Regions from separate parts of the Muricoprocola aceti genome, predicted to be linked through region 2. Evidence: riboswitches for the same ligand, from Rfam matches in the RefSeq annotation. Region 2 holds a riboswitch; the other holds the start of a gene.
What was found. A riboswitch is a leader RNA that binds a small molecule or an ion and turns the genes downstream of it on or off. The one in region 2 is predicted to bind S-adenosylmethionine.
Positions count from the first base shown of each region.

Region 1: linked by a shared signal. The riboswitch ahead of metK (methionine adenosyltransferase) and the one ahead of OCV47_RS11645 (hypothetical protein) in region 2 are both predicted to bind S-adenosylmethionine.

Region 1 is NZ_JAOQKE010000007.1:22,854-35,091, forward strand. Features, by position in the region: gene OCV47_RS07750 (peptide ABC transporter substrate-binding protein) at 1-76, shown strand, start outside; gene OCV47_RS07755 (ABC transporter permease) at 207-1,142, shown strand; gene OCV47_RS07760 (ABC transporter permease) at 1,147-2,205, shown strand; gene OCV47_RS07765 (ABC transporter ATP-binding protein) at 2,217-3,311, shown strand; gene OCV47_RS07770 (ABC transporter ATP-binding protein) at 3,295-4,239, shown strand; gene OCV47_RS07775 (UDP-N-acetylglucosamine 1-carboxyvinyltransferase) at 4,579-5,871, shown strand; SAM riboswitch class I at 6,052-6,150, shown strand; gene metK (methionine adenosyltransferase) at 6,360-7,547, shown strand; gene OCV47_RS07785 (sensor histidine kinase) at 7,647-8,882, shown strand; gene OCV47_RS07790 (response regulator transcription factor) at 8,882-9,571, shown strand; gene OCV47_RS07795 (oxamate carbamoyltransferase subunit AllH family protein) at 9,715-10,590, opposite strand; gene OCV47_RS07800 (dicarboxylate/amino acid:cation symporter) at 11,096-12,238, shown strand, end outside.
Region 2 is NZ_JAOQKE010000016.1:30,526-38,020, reverse strand. Features, by position in the region: gene OCV47_RS11660 (hypothetical protein) at 186-320, opposite strand; gene OCV47_RS11655 (hypothetical protein) at 352-1,134, shown strand; gene OCV47_RS11650 (MerR family transcriptional regulator) at 1,212-1,952, opposite strand; gene OCV47_RS11645 (hypothetical protein) at 2,015-2,332, opposite strand; SAM riboswitch class I at 2,432-2,516, opposite strand; gene OCV47_RS11640 (flavodoxin) at 2,571-3,254, opposite strand; gene OCV47_RS11635 (flavodoxin) at 3,270-3,740, opposite strand; gene OCV47_RS11630 (antibiotic biosynthesis monooxygenase family protein) at 3,750-4,079, opposite strand; gene OCV47_RS11625 (carboxymuconolactone decarboxylase family protein) at 4,098-4,865, opposite strand; gene OCV47_RS11620 (flavodoxin family protein) at 4,886-5,428, opposite strand; gene OCV47_RS11615 (alpha/beta hydrolase) at 5,430-6,428, opposite strand; gene OCV47_RS11610 (MerR family transcriptional regulator) at 6,549-6,986, shown strand; partial or broken gene OCV47_RS16075 (peptide deformylase) at 7,284-7,406, opposite strand.

The DNA of each region.
Region 1 (12,238 bases), on a different contig from region 2:
CAGTAGTGTAACAGGTCTGGAACAGCATCCGGTAGCACTGAATCGTGTATACAAGAATGTTGTAAAAGAAGACTAATTTAATAAAAAATATCTTTTTGTAAAAGGTATGGAAGCCGCGCGAAGGGATGATTTCCTTTCGTACGGCTTTCCGTTTACGTGAGCAATCTGACGTAATACAGGAAAAAAGATAAAGCAGGAGAAGAAAAGTGAAAAAGTATACGATCAAACGAGTGCTGACCTTCATATTTACTTTATTGGCCATTTTGCTGATACTGTTTATACTGATGCAGCTGATGCCAGGTTCCCCATTTAATGATGAAAAGCTGAATGAGGACATGAGAGCTGCACTGTATGCTAAATATGGACTGGACAAGCCGATTATTGTTCAATTTTTTAACTATGTAAAAAATATGCTGCAGGGAGATTTTGGCGTCAGTTATAAGATTTCCAAGAATACGCCGATTTCCCAGCTGATTCAGACCCGTCTTCCGATCTCTATCGGCATCGGTGGTATGGCAGTTGCCCTTGGTGCTATCGCTGGATTACTCCTCGGACTTCTGGCAGCACTGAAGCATAATACGATCTGGGATACACTGGCTACTATCATTTCTGTTATTGGTGTGTCAGTTCCTTCTTATGTATTTGCGCTGGCATTAAGCTATAACTTTGGTTTCAAATTACAGTGGTTCCCGATGTTATTCAGTCAGAAAGATATTATGGGATCCAGTGTACTGCCAAGTATTTCATTGTCCATGTTCACCATGGCTTCCATTGCCCGGTTTACCCGAAGTGAGATGCTGGAGGTACTGGGAAGTGATTATATGCTTCTGGCAGAAAGTAAGGGCTTATCCGGTCCGGCATTGATCTTCCGTCATGCCCTGCGTAATGCCCTGATTCCAATCGTAACGGTACTGGCACCGCTGATTGTAGACCTGATGACCGGATCCCTGGTCGTAGAGAAGATCTTTGCGATTCCAGGTGTAGGAAGTCTTCTGGTCAATGCGATTCAGTCTAATGATTACAACGTGGTTATCAGCCTGAGTTTTATATATTCTGCAATGTATATTGCAATTATGCTGGTAGTAGACCTTCTCTATGGCGTTATTGACCCGAGAATCCGACTGGCTAAGAAAGGAGATTAACGTGATGAGTGAACAGACGATCAAGACTACACAGAATGCATATGTTCCGACAGACGCTGATTTCCGACTGAAGGACAATGCAGGAGAGATCACCATTGATACTAACTTTGCGGCACAGAGCTTCTGGAAAGACGTAACGCTCCGATTCTTCCGAAAGACCAGCGCATGGATAGGACTATTTTTGATTATTATTATTACTGTGCTGGCTATTGTGGGACCGGGCATGAATGAATATACCTATTCCGGACAGGAGCTGAGTCAGAAGAACTTTGCACCGCGTGTACCTGGACTGGAAAAGCTGGGAATTTTTGATGGCGTGGAGAGAATGACTACTTCTTCAGGAACCAAAGAATTTGATAAATACACAGAGAATAATCTGACGGATGTGTATTACTGGTTCGGAAGTGATAATTTTGGCCGTGATATCTGGACCCGTACCTGGGAAGGAGCCAGAGTATCTCTGATCATTGCGGTGGCTGCAGCCCTGATTGATATGATCATTGGTATGAGTTACGGCTTGATCTCGGGTTATTTTGGTGGACGAACCGATATGATCATGCAGCGTATTCTGGAGATCGCCAATGGTATTCCCCGGCTGGTTATTGTGACGCTGCTGCTTCTGGTGTTAAAACCAGGTATGCTGACCATTATTTTCGCATTAATGCTTACAGAATGGGTAGGTATGAGCCGAATTGCCCGTGCAGAAATGCTGAAGTTAAAAGAGCAGGAATTCGTTCTGGCTTCCAGAACCCTGGGGGCAGGACATTTCTTCATTATTTTCAAGCAGATTTTGCCGAATATCATTGGACCGATCATTACACAGGTAATGTTCTCCATTCCGACAGCAATCTTCACAGAAGCATTTTTAAGCTTCGTAGGTCTTGGTATTCCGGTACCGCAGTGTTCTCTTGGATCACTGATCTCAGAAGGATTTAACAGTTTTACCACGCATCCGTTCCAGATCATTCCGCCGGTTATCGTTATGGCGCTGCTGATGCTGAGCTTTAACCTGGTAGCAGATGGACTTCGTGAAGCACTGGATCCAAAACTGAAAGAAATGTGAGGTGCGTGTAGATGTCAGAAACGAAAGAAAAGATTCTTAAAATTAATGACCTGGATATTACGTTTAAGACAACAGCCGGACCGGTGCATGCCATTCGTGGTGTGAATATCGATCTGTATAAGGGAGAAACGGTAGCGATTGTAGGTGAGTCCGGATCTGGAAAGTCTGTTACGATGAAAGCTGCTATGGGAATCCTGGCTTCCAATGCTGTTGTAGACAGCGGAAGCATTGAGTTTACCTATAGCCATGCAGATGGCAGCAAAGAGACGGTAGATATCCTGACCCAAGATAAGAAATGGATTCGTAAACATATCAACGGAAAACGGATTGCCATGGTATTCCAGGACCCGATGACCAGTCTGGATCCAACCATGACCATCGGAAAACAGATCATGGAAGGAATGATCTGGCACTTTAAGACTCCGAAAAAAGAAGCCTGGGACAAAGCAGTAGAGCTGTTAAAAGAAGTTGGTATTTCTGATGCAGAAAAGCGTATGAAAAATTACCCGCATCAGTTGTCCGGTGGTATGAGACAGCGTGTGGTGATCGCCATTGCTCTGGCCTGCAATCCAGATCTGCTGATTTGTGATGAGCCGACTACTGCACTGGACGTAACCATTCAGGCAAAGATTATCGAGCTGATCAAAAAGATTCAGGATGAACGCGGCATTTCTGTTATTTACATCACCCATGATCTGGGAGTGGTGGCCAAAGTAGCAGATTATGTTAATGTTATGTATGCCGGCAAGATTGTGGAAAAAGGTACTATTGATGAGATTTTCTATGACCCGAGACATCCATATACCTGGGGCCTGTTATCCGCTATGCCGGATCTGAATACCGATGATCACAGACTGTATACCATTCCTGGATCACCGCCAAACCTGCTTCATGAAAAGACGGGAGATGCATTTGCACCACGTAACCGTTATGCACTGGAGATTGATGATAAGCTGGAGCCGCCAATGTTCCAGGTTTCCGATACTCATTACGCAGCAACCTGGCTGCTGGATGAACGGGCACCGAAGGTGGAGATGCCGGCAGAACTGAAGGCACGAATTGAACGAATGAAGGAGGAGGCAAAGAAAAATGGCAGTGAATTATAATGCAGAGCCGATCCTTACCGTCAATGGCTTAAAACAGTATTTCAAAGTCAGTAACACCTTTACCGTGAAAGCTGTGGATAATGTATCTTTTAAGATTTATCCAGGAGAAACTTATGGACTGGTAGGAGAATCCGGTTCCGGGAAATCCACCATTGGACGAAGCATTATCCGCCTGTATGATCCAACTGCAGGAGAGATCCATTTTAATGGAAGAGATATCAGCGGGAAGCTTTCCAGGGCGGATAACCAGGCGTTGAGAACACAGATGCAGATGATTTTCCAGGATCCAATGGCCTCTCTGAATCCGAGAAAAAAGGTGCGCGATATCCTGGGAGAAGGTCTGGATATTCATCATCTGTATAAGACAAAGGAAGAAAGAGAGACCATCATTAAAAACATTCTTGCAAAAGTAGGACTGGCACCGGAACATGCGGCCCGTTATCCGCATCAGTTTTCCGGTGGACAGCGTCAGCGTGTGGGAATTGCCCGTGCACTGATTATGAATCCGAAGCTGATCATCGCAGATGAATGTATTTCTGCACTGGATGTATCCATTCAGGCGCAGGTAGTCAATCTGATGAAGGATATTCAGGAAGAGACAGGGCTGGCCTATCTGTTTATCGCCCATGACCTGTCCATGGTAAAATACATTTCCGACCGTATCGGAGTACTGCATCTGGGACACCTTCTGGAGACAGGAACTACAGATGAGATCTTCGCCAATCCGGTACATCCATACACCAGAAGCCTGCTGTCTGCTATTCCGGAGCCGAATCCGAGACTGGAAAAAGATCGGAAGTCTGTGACTTATGATTATGCCACAAGCGGCATTGACTACAACGTAGGAAGCTATCACAGTATGGGCGGTCAGCATCAGGTGTTTGGTACCGATGAAGAGATCCAGAAGTGGACAAAAGAAAAGTTTTAATTGTATATTAACAAAAATTCAAAAACAGGATATGTGCAAAATAGAAAAAATTGCGCATATCCTGTTTTTACCTTGTGTAAAAATTGCGCGAAAGGTTACTATATATGGTAGATGACAAGGGAAAACAAGACAAGTAGCACAAGATAGTGTTGCAAAATAATTGCAAGAAAAGTCGCAATTATTGCGAAATATGAATTCTTGTTTACAAATTTTAAGATTGTGGTATAATAGATAAAGATATTTTTATAAGGGGTAGAAGCGGACAGGGGAAAAAGCCGCTTCGAGAATATCAAGTAACCTGAAAATGGGAAGAGTATAAATATAATTCAGAGGTGTCAAATGGAGCAGTATATAATCAAAGGCGGAAATCCGCTTGCCGGTGAAGTAGAGATCGGCGGTGCGAAGAACGCGGCATTGGGTATTCTTGCTGCAGCAATTATGACAGATGAGACTGTACGGATCGAGAATCTTCCAGATGTACAGGACATTAATGTGTTATTAGAAGCAATCAGTGAGATCGGCGCCAGTGTCACCAGAGTAAGCAGAACTTCAGCACTGATTAACGGATCCGGTATCGGAAGCGTCAGTGTTGACTATGAATATATAAAGAAGATCAGAGCATCCTATTATTTGCTTGGTGCATTACTTGGCAAGTATAAGAAGGCAGAGGTGCCGCTTCCGGGAGGATGCAATATTGGAAGCAGACCAATCGACCTTCACTTGAAGGGATTCAAGGCGCTGGGGGCCAAGGTACGCATCTCTCATGGTGCAATCATTGCAGAGGCTGATCATCTGAGAGGAAGCCATATCTATCTGGATACCGTATCAGTTGGTGCTACCATTAATATTATGATGGCAGCGGCTATGGCTGAAGGCCGCACGATCATCGAGAATGCAGCGAAGGAACCTCACGTTGTTGATGCAGCGAACTTCCTGAACAGCATGGGAGCTAATATTAAGGGAGCAGGTACTGATGTGATCCGTATCCGTGGTGTAGAAAAACTTCATGCTACCGAATATTCGATTATTCCGGATCAGATTGAAGCTGGGACCTTTATGTTTGCAGCAGCAGCTACCAGAGGAGATGTCATCGTGAAGAATGTTATTCCGAAGCATCTGGAAGCCACAACGGCGAAGCTGGTAGAGATCGGATGCCAGGTGGAAGAGTTTGATGATGCAGTACGTGTGGTAGCGACCAAACGCTTGAATAATACCAATGTGAAGACCCTGCCATATCCTGGATATCCTACCGATATGCAACCACAGATCGGTGTGGCACTGGCGATTGCGAAGGGAACCAGTATTGTGACGGAAAGTATCTTTGAGAATCGATTCAAGTATGTGGACGAGCTGATTCGTATGGGAGCAGACATTAAGGTAGAAGGTAATACGGCAGTGATCTATGGTACGGAGAAGCTGATGGGAGCCAGAGTCAGTGCACCGGATCTTCGTGCAGGAGCAGCTCTTGTGATTGCAGGACTGGCTGCAGAAGGGATCACCATTGTGGACGATATCGTATACATTCAGCGAGGATATGAAAATTTTGAACAGAAGCTTCGTGGACTTGGCGCTGAGATCGAGCGTGTCTCCAGTGAAAAAGAGATTCAGAAGTTCAAACTGAGAGTTGGATGATTTACCAACTTGTATTATAAAAAAACTATAAAATGCCCAGATTACTCTTGACGAAAGAGAAATCTGGGTATATCTTTATATATGCGTGTGATACAGATGTCACACAGAAAACAGCATAAAGTATGTTGTAGCTATTCAGGTTCTATTATCTTGTATGGGGACTGAATAGATACGGTATTTCTCTTATTCAGAGTGGTGGAGGTACAGAGGACCTGAGAAACCACGGCAACCCCGCACAACGGAAGGTGCCAACCTGAGCGAGCAATCGAACAATAAGAGGATGAACTGTCATATATGATAGAATGTCCGCTTATTTGAGTGGACATTTTTTGATGCACCAATGTCGAAAAGTGAATTCCTCGAAAGCAGGAAATGCCGGATCAGTACATCATACTAATATTAACTGGACTAATGTGGTACAGTTATTTACAGGATGATGTACGAAATACTATTAACCAATGAATTATTTTTACGAGAGGAAAAGAAAGATGGAAAGACGTTTATTTACATCCGAGTCCGTTACAGAAGGACATCCGGACAAAATGTGTGATGCGATCTCAGATGCGATTCTGGATGCATTACTGGCACAGGATCCAATGAGCCGTGTAGCCTGCGAGACTGCTACCACTACAGGTATGGTTCTGGTTATGGGTGAGATCACCACAAAAGCATATGTGGATATTCAGAAGATCGTTCGTGATACGATTCGCGAGATCGGTTATACCAGAGGTAAATATGGATTTGATGCAGATACCTGTGGTGTGATTACAGCCATTGACGAGCAGTCTAGTGATATCGCCATGGGCGTAGATAAGGCTCTGGAAGCAAAAGAAAATCAGATGACTGATACAGAGATTGAAGCGATTGGTGCCGGAGACCAGGGTATGATGTTCGGATATGCGACCAATGAGACAGAAGAGTATATGCCATATCCGATCGCCCTTGCACATAAGCTGTCCCGTCGTCTGACTGAAGTCAGAAAGAATGGTACACTGTCATATCTTCGTCCAGATGGAAAGACTCAGGTAACAGTGGAATATGATGATAATGGCAAACCGGTAAAACTGGATGCAGTAGTATTATCCACACAGCATGATCCGGATGTGACACAGGAACAGATCCATGCAGACATTAAGAAATATGTCTTTGATGAGATTCTGCCACAGGAAATGGTGGACGAGAATACCAAGTTCTTCATCAATCCGACCGGACGCTTTGTAATCGGTGGACCTCACGGAGACAGCGGACTGACCGGACGTAAGATTATCGTAGACACTTATGGTGGATATGCAAGACACGGCGGCGGAGCATTCTCCGGAAAAGACTGTACAAAGGTAGACCGTTCAGCAGCTTATGCAGCACGTTATGCTGCAAAGAATGTGGTTGCAGCAGGTCTGGCAGATAAATGTGAAGTTCAGCTTTCCTATGCCATCGGTGTAGCACAGCCAACATCTGTTATGGTAGATACATTTGGAACAGGTAAACTTTCTGATGAGAGAATCACCGAGATTGTACGTGAGAAATTCGATCTTCGCCCGGCTGGAATCATCAAGATGCTTGATCTGCGCCGTCCAATCTACAAGCAGACAGCAGCGTACGGACATTTTGGAAGACTGGATCTGGATCTCCCATGGGAAAAACTGGATAAAGTAGAAGATCTGAAAAAATATCTGTAATAGTTCACAGAAAATTTAGAAAACACCATCTTTGTTTAGATGAATTCAAAACTCCTTTATGGTATACTGAATAAGGAATACCGTAAGGGAGTTTTTTATATGAAGTTAAAGACAAGATTATTTATCGCATTTGCGGCGATACTGATTATTCCGATTATGTTGATGAGCATGGTTATGCTGACTGTAGGGAATCGTCAGTTTAAGGCACTTGAGAAGTATGCGCAGAAGTATCAGATCTATCAGGGACAATATGAAGTGGAACAGAAGAATTCTATGGATGCGGATGAACAGGAACAGGTTCAGGATAATGAAGATACGGATGGAGGGAGCCTGTCAGAGGATGTGACCGATTATGCGTCGGGAATCGTACCGGAGTTCCGCAGCTTTTTATATGATATGGCGACGATCATCATCGTGATTCTGGTGGTGACAGCAGCGATACTGATGTTATGGATCTATGCAGGGATTAGCGTGCCGTTGAACAAGCTGCGTAATGCCACCCACAAGATTGCAGAGGGAAATCTGAATTTTACCATGGAGGTCACCGGAGAGGATGAGATCAGTGATCTGTGCCGGGATTTTGAAGAGATGAGAAAGCGGCTGCTGGAGAGTACGGAGCAGAAGCTGGAGTATGATCAGGAGAGCAAGGAACTGATCAGCAACATTTCCCATGACCTGAAGACTCCGCTGACAGCAATCAAGGGTTATGTGGAAGGGATCATGGATGGTGTAGCTGATACGCCAGAGAAGATGGATCGCTATATTCGAACTATTTATAATAAGACTAATGATATGGATCGCCTTATTAATGAATTGACTTTTTATTCCAAGATCGATGCGAACCGTATTCCATATACATTCAATAAGATTAATGTGAAGAATTATTTTGAAGATTGTGTGGAGGAGATGGGAATCGAGCTGGAATCCAAAGGTTTTGCCTTTTCCTATAAGAATGAAGTAGATGACAGCGTGGAGGTCATTGCAGATGCAGAACAGATCAAGCGTGTTATCAACAATATTGTTAGCAATTCTGTAAAATATATGGATAAGAGTGATCCAAGGATCGACATCCGTGTAAAGGATGTGGGAGATTTTGTACAGATCGAGATCGAAGACAACGGACGGGGAATCGGAACGAAGGAACTTCCGAATATCTTTGAGCGTTTCTACCGTGCGGATGCCTCCAGGCATTCGGCCGGTGGAAGCGGAATCGGATTGTCTATTGTCAAAAAGATTATTGAAGACCATGGCGGAAAGATCTGGGCCAGCAGTACACTGGGCAAAGGAACCGTGATGTACTTCGTATTAAGAAAATATCAGGAGGTGCTGCTCTGATGAGTAAGATTTTAATTGTAGAAGATGAAGAAAGTATTGCAGAACTGGAGAAAGACTATCTGGAACTCAGCGGTTTTGAGGTTGAGACAGAGAAAGATGGAAAGGCGGGACTGGAAAGAGTCCTTGCTGAGAAATACGATCTGTTGATTCTGGATCTGATGCTTCCTGGCGTGGACGGATTTGAGATCTGTAAAAAGGTCAGAGAAGAAAAGAATATTCCGATCCTCATGGTATCGGCCAAGAAGGATGATATTGATAAGATTCGTGGCCTTGGCATGGGTGCGGATGACTATATGACAAAGCCATTCAGCCCAAGTGAACTGGTAGCCAGAGTAAAAGCTCATCTGGCCCGTTATGAACGTCTGGTGAATTCCAATGTGAAGGAGAATGATATCGTAGAGATTCGTGGAATTAAGATTGATAAGACTGCCAGAAGAGTCTGGATCAACGGGGAGGAGAAGAACTTTACAACGAAGGAATTCGACCTGTTGACCTTCCTTGCAGAGAACCCGAATCATGTATATACCAAGGAAGAACTGTTCCGTGAGATCTGGGATATGGAGTCCATCGGAGACATTGCAACGGTTACGGTGCATATCAAGAAGATTCGTGAAAAGATCGAATTTGACACAGCCAAGCCTCAGTATATAGAGACAATCTGGGGTGTTGGATATCGGTTTAAGGTGTAAACATATATATAAATGGAATATATATAAAAAGGAGGCCACTTTTCAAAAATACGAAAAGTGGCCTTTTTGAGCTATAAATTAGTAAATATTGTGGCACATCGTGTCTCAACCTTGCATTCTGTTGATCGTATTCTGGTATTTGATCATGGAGAATTGGTACAGACAAAAGGAGTCAAAGCTGTCAGTGCCATATAGATTCCGCACAGTGTATCGATACCGGAAGAATGACCGATGCTGGAAAAGGCCAGATAGATCTGTCTGGCTGTTACATCAGGATCAGTCAGGAGATGCACTGGAGCACTGAATTGTCCAAGCACTGCACAGCGTAAAAATGTAGCACTGATTTCGTTGGTGCGATCCAGGGTATGCAGAATATGCTGCTCCAGAAATGGCAGAAATACAGAACTTCCATCTGACAGTCTCAGCCCGGCAAGAAAACCGCATAGAAAGTCATCACCGCTTGGAGTCAGACCAATCCCCAGCCCAATCAGATGACACAGGCAGTCGGCCATTTCGTAAAAGTCCTCAGATGCCTGGAGAATCTGGATAAACTGTGTCAGATACTGACTGGCAGCGCGCATATAGAGGGAGTTTTCGAGCAACTCTGGCTGATTCAGGATCAATTCCATTCCACGCATATGAGCTGGAAGCGGGGAAGAACCTGCCATGGCAATAGCCTCACGGATTTTGGTATCCAGTCTGGAGAGATGCAAAGAAGACTGCACTGTCTCTGAGCCAGAAAGAGGTAAAAACAGATCCTGGCAGCAGGTATGACTGGTATTTAGATGGAAAGTCAGTTGTTGGCCGACCATAAAAGTGAGGTCAGCCAGCATCTCTTCCGTATAATCGGTAATCAGACTGACAGGGGAAAGGACGGAAGCCCTTGGCTGAAGTGTCAGCATCTGATCGCCGGTTCTCAGATTTACGGCTTTGTGATAAACCGAGTGAACGGTGGGCACAGAGGCTTTTTTTAAATTGTCAAGTGCAAAAGTGGAGGCCTGTAAGATCCTGAGTTGCATAGTGTTGTCCTGCCTGTCTGAAATAAAAATCTGGATTCTGCTGTAAAAGAAAGAAGCCAGTCCTGACTTCTATCATAGCAGACAGGGGGAAGGATGGAAAGAAAAATTCCAATTTTAATGAATTTTACTGGACTGATTAATTTATAAATCTGACAGCTTGCATAAATAAAGGAAAACTCAATATTTTGATAAATAAATAACGATTAAATTCTGGTTGTTTTTATAAAATTTTTATTATATAATGTCCATTAGAAAAACACATGGAACACAAAAAGGTAACTGAAGATTTCAACAAACGTGTCTGGCGGGACGAAGAAGACCCGGACAGCACAGCAGAAATGAGAACACCATTTCTGCAGGGTGAGAACCGGAGGTTACCATTTTTTTATGTATAATTACAGTGGGCAAAGGCCGGTACACATCTGTGCTTGCACAGAGATGAGTACATGACCCTGGAACCTGTAATGATATAGTGTAATGTGTAACACAAGCAGGAGGAGAGAATATGAAGACGAAGAAACTGTCACTTACAACATGGATTATCATTGCTACACTGGCTGGAATCATATTTGGTTCTATCGTAGGGCCGTGGGCATCTAATCTGAAATTTATTGGTACCATTTTTATCCGTCTGATTCAGATGTCTGTCGTATGTCTGGTTATGACATCGGTAGCAGCTGCGATTGGGGGAATTGAAGGAAAAGGCGCCGGTAAGATGGGTCTGGTAACTTTTATCTGTATTATTGTATTTACTCTGATTTCCGCAGGCTTAGGACTTGCTCTTGGACTGATTGTTAAACCAGGTGTAGGTGTAGCCATCGGTACAGAAGCTGCTGCCGTGGAAGTGGCATCGGCCAGCATTACGGAGACATTGACCAACTTTGTGCCAACGAACATTTTCAGTGCTATGGCGAATGGTGACATGGTACCTTGTATTCTGTTCTCTATTTTCTTCGGTGTATGTGCCGGATCTTATGGCAGAACAAGCGGTAATGATATTGTGATGGATCTGATCAAAGCGATTAATGGTGTCATCATGAACATCATCAAGATTGTTATGAACCTTGCACCAATCGGTATCTTCTGTCTGCTGGCGGATGTGGCTGGTGGTACAGGATTTACAGTTGTCCTTCCTATGTTAAAGTTCCTGGGGTGTCTGCTGATTGGTGATGTGATCCAGTTTATCATCTATGGCCCTTTTACCGCAGCATTCTGTGGTGTCAGCCCTGCAAAAATGCCAAAGAAATACTCTAAGATGTCTATGATGGCGGTCACTACCACATCATCTGCAATCTGCCTTCCAACCAAGATGGAAGATATGGTAACCAAGTTTGGTGTAGATCGTAAGGTGTCAGATTTTGTAGGACCGATCACCATGTCTATGAACAGTTGTGGTGCAGTGCAGTGTTATGTACTGGCTATGCTCTTTATGAGCCAGGCGACCGGCATGACTTTCACTATGGGACAGTTTGCCATGACCATTCTTCTGGCCTGCCTGATGTGCATGGGAACGATCGTAGTTCCTGGTGGAATGGTAGTTACTTATACATTTTTTGCAGCAACTATGGGACTGCCTACAGAAGCAGTCGCTATTCTGATCGGTATCGACTGGTTCTCCGGTATGTTCCGTACATTGATGAACGTAGAT
Region 2 (7,495 bases):
TCAAAACTATCTTGTTATTTTCTACAGTTTTCTATTATTGTCAAACATTTATCTGCACCCCACAATGATACACTCGCACCCCGCAATGAACAATAAACACCCGTTCAGTTTTATCCACTTCAGGAAAACATAATAGCCGAGACTATTTTGCCAGCCTCAGCTATTCACATTACTAATATTCTCTTCTAAAAATCAAACTCATCCGGATCCAGTCCTGCGTCTTCCAATACTTCTCTTCTTTCTTCCGGATCCATAAACTCTAACTCATCGTAATCAAACAGCTGGAAATCAAAACTCAAATACAACGTGGATCGTGCCATCTGGTCGTCCGTTTCCTTTGATGAATTTCTGATGAAGATGAAAGAAGCCGGATATGAAATCCGGCAGGGAAAGTATCTGGCTTTCCGGGCTGCTGATCAGAAACATTTCACCAATGTCAAAACTCTGGGAGCCTATTATACAGAGGACAGTATCCTGAGACGTCTGGCGAAGAATCGTCATAAGGCCCGCATTCCTCAAAATGCATCATTCAAAGTAAGGATATTTGTGGAGATGACTTCCTATGTCGCTGACGGCAATCGCCCCGGTTTTGAACATTGGGCACAGAGAAATAATCTGAAAGAAGCAGCCAAAACTTTCAGCTATCTCTCTCAGCATAATCTGTTAAACTACGAAGAATTTGAAAATCATATTTCTGATCTGGAAGCTTCCATCCAGGCTGCAGATAAACAGATTCGGCAAACACAACAAGCCATTCAAAATCAGAAAGTCATTAAGAAGCACTGTGAAGTCTACCGAGCTTGCCGTGATGTGGTTCTTGCAGAGAAAGATGCTCCGGATAAAGCACTCTACCGCAAACAACATCAGGCAGAATATCAGTTACACGATGCCACCTTAAAAGAACTGGCAGAGTTTGGCATCCACAAACTTCCATCTGCAGAAAAACTTCAGCGACAACAGCTGGAACTGGAAGAAGAACTTGTCTCTGCCAAAAAAGAAAAGCAGGATCTCCTGAAACAACAGAAGACCCTGGGCATTATCGAAAGCAATTATGAAACGATGCTTCGAGGTGCAGGCATCGATGTTCCTGATCAACAGCCTGGAGGCTTAATCAGGGAAGAAGTAATCTCATAAAAGCAAAAAAAGGCACCTCATGGAATGACTGACAACACTTCACTCCACAAGGTGCCTAAACTCTGATTTTTCGATAATTATTTTGTCAGAATATACGCTTCTATCGCTTCGTTAGCAAAGACTGCAGTACCCTCACCTGCGTACTTATCTATATTGGATGTCATATCTCCACCGCCTGCATACATCTGTCCCAGACTTTCCAAAATCTCATCGGTACAGGTATAGTAATGCTCGGTGATATAGTTCTGCAGTTTCTTTACCAGGGCCTGTGCTTCTTCTGATTCCGGTTTCTTATTTCTGATCTTACCGAACTCCGCAAAGATTTCCATCATCTGAACACCAAGTACCTGTTCTTCTTCGCGGCTTCTTCCAGCCGACTTCTTCTCAAACTCTTTATAGGCATCGGTAGTTCCCCAGGATGCTTTTGCCTGGGCTGCATATTCATCAATTTTTCGTGTATCGAAAGCATCAAAACTCATTTTACTCATTTTCTGAACTCCTATCATCTTTATTCCACGAGCCAGATCGATCAGGTTTTCCAGATGCTCCTTCCGAAGTTCCAAAAGCTTTATCTGTTGTTCCAGTGCTTTGCTTCGATCAAACTCCGGATTATCAAGAATCGTTGTAATCTCTTTTAATGGAAACTGAAGTTCTTTGAATAACAAGATCATCTGCAATCGCTCCAGGGCCTTATCGTCATAAAGCCTGTAGCCGGCAGCTGTAACTTCCGTGGCCGGCAGAAGACTAATCTTGTCGTAATGATGCAGGGATCGTATACTCACCCCTGATAATTTGCTTACTTCATTTACCGTCATCATCAATATCAAACCTTCTTTCCTGTCGTGGTAAGTTCATAATAAGGTATGACATTATGTCAGGGTCAAGCATTATTTTTATTAATCACGAAATTTTCTTCCCCAAGCAAATATCTCTCATAATCCACACGGATCATCTCCCGCTCACCGATACGCTTCGCTGATTGAAATGCCATATGGCCAGTACATCCCACATGACTGATCGTCCAATCACGATTGACCACATAGAGATTATTTCCCGGTCTGGCTGTTGGCTTTTCTCCATCTCCAAAAGTGAATCCCTCATTCTCTGCATCCTGCAAAAACCTTCTTGCAATCACTTCATCTCTCAGATACACATACACTTCCCCATTCAGTTTTGATAATTCAGTTACATTGCGCATGCTCTCATGCCTCCTCTTCGATCTATGATCCTATAAAGAGCGGCAAAAGGAAAAGGCCCCCATCGTTTCCGACAGGAGCCATAATTCTCAAATACATAACGCCCATCGGTCAAGCTTTAGCACCTTGCAAATGCAGGTTGCTGTGCGGTCATCGAGCTTGTCTCTCGCGCACTCTTTATAGGTCTTTATCATTATAGCTGAGAACGAATATCATCTCAAGGTGCAGATGTGCCACCTGCTACTCAGAAAGACTGCTGATCCACTCAGTCACATCTTCTTCAGATGCATTGTTAAATCGTTTACCAGTTACAATATGTAAGTCTGGATACAGCGTCTGCAGATCAGAAATACTCTTTTCAATACCACTTCCACCTGAGGTACAGAAGGTATAGATTGTGGCATCTGTCAGGTCATAAGTATCCAGGAAGGTCTGGATGATACGAGGGTTTGTACCCCACCAGATCGGATGTCCGAGATAAATGGTATCGTATTCTTCCACCGCACTCAGATTATTTTCAATCGCAGGTCTTGCATCAGGGTCATCTTGTTCCTTATTGGCCCTGCAGTTGTCATCATTATAATTCAGATCTTCGTCTGCATATTTTTCTGCAGGAATGATTTCGAATAAATCACCACCGGTTACATCGGCAATCGTCTCTGCGACAGCCATGGTGTTTCCGGTTCCGGAGAAGCAGACCACTGCAGTTTTAACCTCAAAAACTTCTTCCAGAACAACTTCATCCGATTCATTGGTTCCGTTTATCTCTTCGGTGCTCTCACTATCCTCTGTGGCTTCCGAAGTACTCTCTCTAATAGCCTCTGTAGATTCATTCTCTGAGCTTGCAGCCGGAGCACTGTTTCCGCACGCAGTCATAGCAAAGAGAAGTACAAAGCAAAGGAGAACTGCCCATAACTTTTTCATCCGGAGTCGCCTCCCTTACAGCATCTTGATCAGGGCATCGATATCTTTATCTGTCGCACGATTCAGAAGCTTTCCTTCTACGATTTCTGCTTCAGGAGCGGATGGTTTCAGTTCTTTTACCGTGTTTCCAAAACCGCTGCCGCCGGAGGTTGCGAAGAGAACAATCTTCTTTCCGGCAAAATCATAGCTTTCAAGGAAGGTATTGATGATGGTTGGAGCCACATACCACCAAATCGGGAAGCCAACCAGAATAGTATCGTACTGAGATAAATTCAAATCATCTTTCACAATTTCCGGTCTGAAGGACTTGTCGCCCATCTCTACGCTGCTTCTTGATTTCTTATCCATCCAGTTCAGATCAGCCTTGGTATATGGAACTGCAGGCTTGATTTCATAGATATCTGCTTTTGCAGCTTCGGCCAGTTTTTCCGCAGTCTTCTTTGTTACGCCACTGGCACTGAAATATGCTACTAATGTTTTTGCCATAATTGTCACCTATTCCTTTATGAATTTCTTGTCCGAATCCGGTATGCCATCCTCTGATACATAACGCTCAACCTTCATATGAAGATTATACTTTTCTCGTAATTCCATGATAGTATTCATCATTGGAGATGCATGATGGATATCAATCGCTTCCTGATTTTCCCAGCTATCGATCAACAATATCGTTCCTTCATCATCTAACGGCGAAAAGTATTCATAGCGGAGATTTCCAGTTTCGTTCCTGATAGCATCCACCGTTCCGCTTTCTGTCATTTCCCTTGCAAATTGTTTTGCTGCGGACCCAGTCCCTTTATAATAAATATTTACGGTTATAGCCATTGCAATTCACCTCTATCATTAATCGAGATTGCCATATTGCTCATCGTCTACTGCTTCCAGCCATTCATTGGAGCCATCCTTGCCAGGCACTTCCATTGCCAGATGGCTGAACCAGGAATCCGGTGCAGCTCCATGCCAGTGCTTTACGCCTACCGGAATATTGATGCAGTCTCCCGGCTTCATTTCTACTGCATCCTTTCCCCATTCCTGATAGTAACCACGGCCTGCCACGCAGACAAGGATCTGTCCGCCGCCCTCTGTTGCATGATGAATGTGCCAGTTATTTCTGCACCCCGGCTCAAAAGTTACATTAAAGATTCCAACCTGATTTGTTGATATAGGTGCAAGAAAGCTTTTACCAGTAAAATATTGTGCAAATCCATCATTTGGTGCTCCGATCGGGAATACCATTTCCTTTGCATGGGCTCTCATAGCTTCGTCTTCGTAAGGAAGATCACCTTCGCCTGTTTCCCATACTTCTTTAGCCAGGTTGAATACGGCCCAGCCCTTTGGCCATCCTGTATAGAATGCCACATGTGTGATCACTGCTGCGATTTCTTTCTGTGTTACGCCATGGGCTTTCGCATTCTGCAGATGATATTTCAGAGAAGAATCCGTAATGCCTGAGGACATCAATGCAACTACCGTGATAATGCTTCTTGTCTTTACATCGATATCCTGATTATTCCAGTTCTCTCCAAAGAGAACATCGTCATTATAATGAGCAAACTCCGGCGCGAATTCACCGAGAGCAGCTCTGCCTGCTGTCTGTACTATCTTCTTCATAATTTCCATTTTTCTCATTTTTACAGAGCCTTTCCGAGCTCATAAGCCCTCCTCATGATCTCTTCATGATTCGGAGCGTCATTCGCATCACCGATGCCGCCACCGGTTACGAGACCCTTGAGCTTTGCCTTTTCAAAGCAGTCCACCCAGCCTTGAAGACCGTTGTAGGCTTTTTCAAATGCGCTTTCCTCTTCCTCTGCGGCAGTTGCGATCATATAGATATCGCGGAAAGCATAATCCATCGGATACATCGGGTTCATTCTGTCCAGAAGCGTCTTCATCTGTCCGCTCATCTCGTAATAGTAGATTGGAGTTGCATAGACGATAACCTCGGCAGCCAGAACCTTTTCCATGATCTCTGCCACATCATCTGTAAGTACGCAGCTGCCTTTTGTCTGACAGGTCAAACATCCGATACAAAACTTAATGTCCTTTCCCTTCAGGGAAATGTATTCTACCTCGTGTCCGGCCTCTTTTGCTCCCTTTTCACATTCCTTTGCAAGAATGTCGGAATTACTGCCGCCACGAAGGCTTGTCGAAATAATAAGTACTTTCTTCGCCATCTTAACCTACCCCGTTTTCCTTTAAGAACTGCTGCATCTTGTCAAATGGAATGACTTTCAGGTTGTCATACAGATCTGTATGCACTGCACCCGGGATGGTAAGAAGTTCTTTGTTCTCTGTATATTTGCTGTCCTTGATCATAGCTTCATAAGCATCCTTTCCAAAGTAATAGCTGTGAGCCTTATCGCCGTGCATAATCAATACGGCACTTCTGATCTCATTGCTGTATGTAAGAATAGGCTGATTCATAAAGGACTGGCAGCCAAGACTATTCCAGCCTTCATTAGAGTTAAGGCTTCTCGCATGGTAGCATCTGCCCTTGTAGTATTCGCTGTAATCCTTTACGAAAAATGGAGCATCTTCCGGTACCGGAAGTGGAAGACATCCACCGGCTCTTGAGTATTCACCCTTTTTGTATTCCTCTGTTCTGAGGGCATTCATATCCTGCTTCTTTGCAAATCTAGCCTCTTCACTGTCTTCTGAATCGAAATATCCGTTGGCATTTACTCTTGTCATATCGTACATGGTAGATGCAATTGTTGCCTTGATTCTGGTGTCAAGAGCTGCTGTATTAAGAGCCATGCCGCCCCATCCACAGATACCGATGATACCGATTTGATCTGCATCAACATTTTCCTGAATAGATAAGAAATCTACTGCAGCCATGAAATCCTCGGTATTGATATCAGGAGATGCCATATATCTTGGCTGGCCGCCGCTCTCACCTGTAAAGGAAGGATCAAATGCGATGGTCAGGTATCCTCTCTCAGCCATAGTCTGGGCATAAAGTCCCGAACACTGCTCCTTTACGGCACCAAAAGGTCCGGAAACTGCGATTGCAGGAAGCTTTCCTTCTGCATTCTTTGGTGTATACATATCAGCTGCCAGGGTAATTCCGTAACGGTTAATGAATGTCACCTTCTTGTGATCTACCTTGTCGCTTTTTGGAAATGTCTTATCCCATTCAACAACCAACTTAAGTTCTTCTGTCTTCATCATTATTTTTATCCTCCTTGCGGTCATTTTTCTTGAATATTACCGGAATATATCTTATAATGATCTTATTATACAGCCTAAACCTAACTTTAGGTCAAGAACTTTTTTGAAGGAAGGTGCATCATGTACACGATTGGTCAGGTTTCGGAGATGTACAATCTCCCTATTTCGACTTTAAGATATTATGACAAGGAAGGATTCTTCCCTAATCTGATGAGAAAGGGCAATATCCGTTACTTCAGCGACGATGAACTGGAGGCTATCCGCGTGATTGAGTGCCTCAAACGCTCCGGTCTTGAAATCAAAGATATCAAGCAGTTCTTCCAGTGGGTTATGGAAGGCCCTTCCAGCTATGGGAAGAGAAAAGAGATGTTCGAGACCAGAAAAGCTGCCGTGGAAGATGAGATCAAAGCCCTGGAGAGAACCCTTGCTCTGCTGAAGTTTAAATGCTGGTACTACGAGACCGCGATAAAAGACGGCAATGAAGATGGCATCAGTGCCATGCTGCCGGACAAACTCCCGAAAGAGATTCAGAAGCTTTACGATATTTCACATGAATAACCAACAACGAAAAAAGCCCACTGAAAGACCTGCTGTATAAACAGTCCTCCAGTGGGCAAAATTGTCACTTTACATCTCAGCCGGAGTCTCCTACTCCTCACAAATGGCTGCTTATTGTATTCATCTGAAAATCAGTCACTCCAGACCAACCTCAGGCAAAAGCATGCTTCTCATGCGACAGATGATTTAGAAGATGGCCCTACCGGATTTAAGCCGATAGAGCCATATATAATTAAGAGTTAGATATGAATTTTTATTGGAAGTTTGTTACTATCAATAAAGTTATTGAATGCATCTGCAACTTCTACGATTTGCCTTTAGGGTATCCTGTAGATCCTTTCCCACTTGCAGATCTGCCTTTGTAGCAGGTTCTGACTTTTGTCCCAGAAAGAACACATCTTTCATTATAGGTTTTACCATCTTTCATTCCTCCATGTCATATTATCTCTTTTTCAATCTCTCCGAACCATATAGTGATTATATCAACAATATTATATTTCTACCACCGC